2 linked regions of the Vreelandella piezotolerans genome follow. The protein of the gene in region 2 interacts with the protein of the main gene of each other region in a pairwise test. Links are inferred from orthologs where the notes say so. Each region holds a gene or a part of one and is shown on either strand. Other genes may lie near its edges. The genes, in order: ftsB and ftsL.

The links.
Region 1: the proteins of ftsL (region 2) and ftsB interact in binary tests that used the Escherichia coli proteins (3 or more experiments, as listed by UniProt). The link is inferred for Vreelandella piezotolerans from one-to-one orthologs.

The regions. Positions count from the first base shown.
Region 1 is NZ_CP048602.1:2,934,152-2,937,444, forward strand. The notes cover bases 49-3,023. They hold ftsB (cell division protein FtsB), read right to left. Parts: upstream 1,727-3,023; coding sequence 1,370-1,726; downstream 49-1,369. Other genes in these bases: truD (tRNA pseudouridine(13) synthase TruD), read right to left, coding at 49-179; ispF (2-C-methyl-D-erythritol 2,4-cyclodiphosphate synthase), read right to left, coding at 172-660; ispD (2-C-methyl-D-erythritol 4-phosphate cytidylyltransferase), read right to left, coding at 660-1,370; GYM47_RS13450 (GNAT family N-acetyltransferase), read right to left, coding at 1,809-2,957. Outside these bases: more of truD, read right to left, coding at 1-48; GYM47_RS13455 (aldehyde dehydrogenase family protein), read left to right, coding at 3,131-3,293. UniProt on the Escherichia coli protein: Essential cell division protein. May link together the upstream cell division proteins, which are predominantly cytoplasmic, with the downstream cell division proteins, which are predominantly periplasmic.
Region 2 is NZ_CP048602.1:2,310,103-2,313,189, forward strand. The notes cover bases 285-3,053. They hold ftsL (cell division protein FtsL), read right to left. Parts: upstream 1,953-3,053; coding sequence 1,617-1,952; downstream 285-1,616. Other genes in these bases: GYM47_RS10620 (peptidoglycan D,D-transpeptidase FtsI family protein), read right to left, coding at 285-1,620; rsmH (16S rRNA (cytosine(1402)-N(4))-methyltransferase RsmH), read right to left, coding at 1,955-2,908. In the rest of the region: more of GYM47_RS10620, read right to left, coding at 1-284. UniProt on the Escherichia coli protein: Essential cell division protein. May link together the upstream cell division proteins, which are predominantly cytoplasmic, with the downstream cell division proteins, which are predominantly periplasmic.

The sequences.
Region 1 (3,293 bases), 620 kb from region 2 along the record:
TCTAACGTGGTTTGGTTACGCTTTTCAAGGCGTAGCCACAGATGCTCGCCGTGTTCCTCCGGGGTAAAGTCGAGCTGTTCATCGACGATGAAGTCTTCCGGCCGAGCGCGATACTGGCCGGGCGCAGGCACGCCGAATGTTGGCGTCAAGCTGCGCTGCCAGGTGGGGAGATCAAGCATTCGATGCCTCTTGCGCGGCCAGCAGCACCACCGCTTCGGCGGCGATCCCCTCCCCCCGCCCGGTAAAGCCAAGACGTTCGGTGGTGGTGGCTTTAACGTTGACCTGCCCCAGCGTCACGCCTATTTCCTCGGCAATCGCGACACGCATGGCCTCGATGTGCGGCGCCATTTTGGGCGCTTGCGCCATGATGGTAGCGTCCAGGTTTACGACGTCGAACCCTTCGTCCCTCACCAGCGCGACCACATGACGAAGTAAGCCGCGACTGTCCGCGCCTTTCCATGCCGGGTCGGTATCGGGAAAGTGGCGGCCAATATCGCCCAGCGCACAGGCGCCGAGCAGCGCATCGCTGATGGCGTGGAGCAGCACATCGCCATCGGAGTGGGCAACGAAGCCCTGTTCGAACGGCAGCTTGACGCCACCGATCATCAAATGATCACCCGGCCCAAAGCGGTGTACATCGAAGCCGTGGCCAATTCGCATTAGAAACTCCTGTTACTTGAGCTGCGCTGGGCTGCCATGATGGCCGTTGCCAACGCTAAATCGTCAGGGTGGGTGACTTTCATATTATCGCGCCGCCCACTAACGAGCTGGGGAGCTTCCCCCAACGCCTCGACGGCCGAGGCTTCATCCGTGACCAGGGTGCCCTGCTGCTGGGCCTTGGTCAGCGCGCGCCTCAGCAGCGCATAGCGAAACCCTTGCGGCGTCAGCGCGTGCCACAGGCCATCACGGGGTTCGGTGGCGTGGCTTAGTTGGTCCCCCTGATCGCGCTTCATGGTATCTGCTACCGGCATGGCCAGCAGGGCACCACTGGGATGAGACTGGGCCGCCCGATACAAGGCGTGCAGATCGGCGCGGGTGATACAAGGTCGCGCGACGTCGTGCACCATGACCAAGTCGCTGTCGTTGGCCGCGATGGCCTCCAGTGCGTTCATCACGCTATCCATCCGTTCTATACCGCCGGGCACCTGCTGCCAGTGAGTGAACGGTACCCAGTCTGGCCGAAACCAGTGATCCTCTGGGTCCAGGCAAAGCACTAAATGCGCCTGAGGGAAGGCATCATGCAGACGTGCAAGGGTGTGCGCCAAGATGGGTTGGCCTTCCAGGGGAAGGTACTGTTTGGGCTTGTCGGCGCCCATTCGTTTCCCCTGCCCGGCCGCAGGCACAACGAGCCAAAGCGGCGAGGTCTGCATCACTCGCTCTCACCGTCGGCTGGAATGACACCGGGCTGAGCGACTAGCCCGGCATGAATGCCGACCAACTCGTTTTCGATGGCCACGCCCGGCACCCAGAAGAACTGCTCGTCGGTGCGCACCATGCCCATGTCGCTGCGGGCGCGTTCCTCGATGGCATCCAACCCGGTTTTCAAATCGGTGACTTCCGCCGCCAGCCGTGCGTTGCGTTCACGCAGCGGATCATTGGCCGCCTCCTGCAGGGCCACCCGCTGCTCCACCTGCTGCAGATCTTGCCAGCCGCCGTTGCCCAGCCAAAGTTGGTACTGTAGCAACCCCAACACGGTCAGTAGCAGGCCCACGAGCCATTTGTGCATCCCAGACATCCTTCGTGAAAACGGAAACGGCGCGCATTATGCCATTAAGGGTAGAGTCCAGCGAGCCGCGACGCGGTAGGCGTTACTTAAACGGTAAAGCATCTTCGGCGGCGCGGCGATAGGCCATGATATGGACACCCTCTTGCTGACAAAACTGCGCCACGCCAGCGGCCAACCCCGGGTGGGCCAAATAGTGCAGCGAACGAACCCGCTGGGGAGCAAACCCCCGTACGAGCTTGTGTTCGCCCTGGGTGCCGGGATCGAATAGCGTCATGCCCTTTGCCAAGCACGCGTCGATGCCCTGGTAGTAGCACGCTTCGAAATGCAGGCAGTCGGCGACGACCTCACTCTCCCAGTAGCGACCGTAGAGCGTCTTGCCTCCCTGGAAGTAGAGCGCTGCGGCGATGGGACGCCCCGCTAGCCGCGCCTGCACCAGCATCAGCGCTTCGGGCATCACGTGACGCAAACGTTCGAAGAAGGCGTGATTGAGGTAGGGCGGGCGTCCGCGTTCGTGGTAAGTAATGGTGTAGCAGCGGTAAAAATGCGCCATGTCGACATCGCGGATCTCCCCGCCTTCCAAACGGTGCAGGGTAATGCCCTGGTCGGCCACTAAACGCCGCTCACGCTTGATCATTTTCCGCCGCTTGGAAGTGAGGCTGGCGAGAAAGCCTTCGAAATCACCGAAACCACGATCTCGCCACTGAAACTGTACGCCTTCCCGAGCGATCAGATCAGGGCACTGGCGCTGCCACGCCTCGACTTCCGGCTCTTCGGCAAACAGCAGGTGCCAACTCGACAGCGCCAGGGTGTCACACTGCTCCCGCCAGCCTATCGCCAACTGGGCTCGAACGGCGTCGGCATCGGCGTCTGGCGCGATCAAGGTACGAGGGCCTGGCACTGGCGTGAAAGGTATCGCACTCAGCGCCTTGGGGTAATAATCGCCGCCGGCGCGCTCCAGCGCGTCGGCCCACCCCCAGTCGAACACGTACTCCCCATAGGAATGGTACTTACGGTACATTGGCAGCGCACCCACCAGCGCCTCGCCCTGCCAGACACACAGATGACAAGGCTCCCAGCCGGTGGCCGTGCTGACGGAGCCGCTGGCCTCCAGCGCGTGTAAAAACCCGTGACGTAAAAAAGGCTGTTCGTCAGACCCGAGCGCATCCCACTGGCTTGCCGCAACGGCCTCGATGGTAGGTAGAATGGAGTAGGAGAGCGGACGAGAAGGCATAACATCTCCCTGGCACACTGGCACAGATGGCGTATGCCTTACTGTACCACTCCGGCCGCTGACGCGTGTGAAGCGCCTAGTTTGTAAACAATTGTCGATCCTGCTCAAACAGCGTTTCAAGGTCGCCTGGCCCTGCGTATCGTCGGCAGTCAGTATACCCCTAAGGAGAGGCCATGAATCGCGATTTAACGGATACGTTACAGGCGCAGCGCGAGGCGGCAGGCCCGGCGCCTTTTCCCACGCTGGGCGTACGGCGCGAGCGCTTGGCGCGCCTCGCCCGCATGACGAAACGCCATCAGCACGACATCGTGCGAGCCATCCAGCTCGATTTCGGCC
Region 2 (3,087 bases):
ACCATAGAACTCGCCCGCTTTAGGGTGATCGATCATGACCACCGTCACGATACGCGGGTCCGAAATCGGAGCAATGCCAGCAAACACGCTGCGATACGCATCGGTGGCATACCCTTGCTGCCCCGTTTTACGCACGGTGCCGGTTTTACCGCCCACGCGATACCCCTCTACCCGAGCTCGTCGACCGCCGGTGTAAGCGCCCACCGACGTCTCCAAGATATCGAGTAGGTCGTTGGCAACGCTAGGCTCGATGGCAGGAATACCTGGCGGGGGCTCTGACAACCTCAACAACGAAGGAGGTAGACGCTGACCGTCATTGGCTAACGCCGTGTAGGCACTGGCCAATTGGACCGCCGTCACCGAGAGCCCATACCCATAAGAGAGCGCGGCTCGCTCGCTGCGTGACCACTGAATCCGCGCCGGTAACGTTCCCGTAGACTCTCCAGGAAACCCTGTACCTGGGCTTTGACCTAGGCCCAGTTGGTTGTATTTTTCCCAGATGGCCGTATCGCTGAGCTGAAGCGCCAAACGTGACATACCAATATTCGAGGACTTTTCGAGAATACCCGCCAGATCCAATTCGCCATAGTTACGGAAATCGCGAATCGTGAACTGGTCGAGCCGCATCCACCCCGGCGAGGTATCTACGACCGCATCGCGCCCAACGATGCCGCTTTCCAGCACAGCGGCCATAGCAAGCGGCTTCATCACCGATCCCGGTTCAAACACATCGACCAGCGCTTGATTGCGTAAGCCGCGAGGGTCTAACCCGGCGCGATTGTTGGGGTTATAAGAGGGAAAGTTGGCCATCGCCAGTACTTCACCGGTACGGGCATCCATCATCACAAGCACGCCACCGTCTGCTTGGTGCTCGGCAACGGCGGCACGCAGCTCCCGATAGGCCATGTACTGAATACGTTGATCGATCGCCAGGGTTAATTCTCCACCCGGCTGCGCTTCACGAATCACACCCAACTCTCGCACCAAGCGGCCGCGCCGGTCTTTGATGACGCGACGCTGCCCCGGGTGACCCGCTAGGTAGGGCTGATAAGCGAGCTCTAAGCCCTCCTGACCGACGTCGTCTACGTTGGTGACGCCGAGTATTTGGGCCGCCACCTCTCCAGCCGGGTAGTAGCGCTTGTATTCACGCTGGGGATAGACACCCGGCGTGCGCAGATCGAGGATGCGCTGCGCAGCGTCTGGGGTCATCTGTCGGCGCAAATACATGAATTCGCGGCTACTGTAGCGCGCCACTCGGGACTCGAAGTCATCCAGTGACATCCCCAGCGCCTGCGCCAGCATGACACGCTGGATGGCGTCTGTAGGCAACTCTTGAGGGTTCGCCCAAAGCGTCACGACCGGCGTCGAAATCGCCAGCGGCTCCCCGTTACGATCAGTGATCATCCCGCGGTGGGCGGGAATGGTTTCGTGGCGCAGCGTGCGGGCATCACCCTGGCTCTGCAAGAAGGGGCGGTCGATGACCTGAAGCAGCGTAATCCGTCCAATCAGAATCGCCGATGCCAAGCCAATGGCCAATAAGATGAAGAAAAAGCGCCCACCGGCAAGCGGCGGCGCGATGGGATATTGGCGGGACGTCCCTCCCCGACCTTCACGCCTCATGGCCGAATCACCTCGACATCGTTTACGTCAGGAATGCGCATCTCTAGCCGTTCCGTGGCAATTTGTTCAATGCGGGCCGGCGTTGACCAGGCCCCCTCCTCCAGCAATAACTGCCCCCACTCGGTTTGCAACTGATTCTTTTCCTGCTCCAACCGCTGCAACTCGGCAAACTGCGTGCGCGTCATGTGAGTCGTCGTGACCACGGCCAAACCGGTCAGCAAACAGGCCATAAACAGCCCGATCATCGTCATGGGCCACCAACGAAGACGTAGTTTGAATGGCCACTCTGCCCTTAGCGTGGAAGCCCAGAGCCCTAACCGCTCCATACTCATGATTAGCCTCGCTTACGCGCCGCCCGCATGACGGCACTTCGCGCGCGGGGGTTGGCATCGACTTCCTCGTCACTTGGACGACTGCCTTTACCCAGCGCTTCCAGACGGCGGTTCAACTGATCGTCACGGATGGGAACCCCTCGGGGTAGATGGGTATCTCCACGCACGTGATGTCGAATAAAACGCTTCACACGACGGTCTTCCAACGAATGGAAGCTGATCACCACCAAATGACCACCGGGGGCAAGCGCTTCGAGCGCTGCTTCTAAGGCGGCATCGAGCTGGTCGAGTTCCCCATTGAGATAAATGCGCAGCCCTTGGAATGCCTTGGTGGCCGGATGGCGTCCTTTTTCCCACGCAGGGTGCGCGGCTTTCAGCACCTCAGCCAAGTCCACCGTATGCGTAAAGGGCTTCTCTACTCGACGCTTTATCACGGCATTCGCTAGACGTTTGGCGTAGCGCTCTTCCCCGTAGGCTTTGAAGACATGGGCAATATCGGCTTCATTGGCGCGGGCCAAAAACTCGGCGGCGCTCTCCCCTTGGGTAGGGTCCATGCGCATATCCAGCGGACCGTTACGCATGAAGCTAAACCCGCGTTCGGGGTCATCGAGCTGGGGGGATGAGACGCCCACATCTAGCAGAATGCCGGAAAGCTTGCCATAGAGCCCTTGCTCTTTGGCAAACTCCGCCAGCTGGGCGAACTCGCGCTGAGTGATAAGAAACCGAGAATCATCTATGTCAGCGGCCGCTGCGATGGCCTGTGGGTCGCGATCCATGGCCAGCAAGCGACCTTGATGACTCAAACGGGAAAGAATCAACCGGGAGTGACCACCACGACCAAAGGTGCCATCTAGGTAAACGCCTTCTGGATCATGCACCAGGGCATCTACCGCTCCTTCCAATAAAACGCTGGTATGACGAAAACGGGTGACCTGATCAGCGTCAGCAGAAGGCATGGTACTCTCACACAAAATTTGGGAAGGCGCGCTGGGCACGCCTTTCATGGAAATGGGGAGTCGGCCGATAAGCCGGGTTCTGTCGTGGACAGTCATTCCTCTAGGCGCTGCGTCACCGCAGCGCTCAAGCAACCTACCCGGACCCAGCGCGGGCCACGCCGTTGGGTCCCTATTTGGTC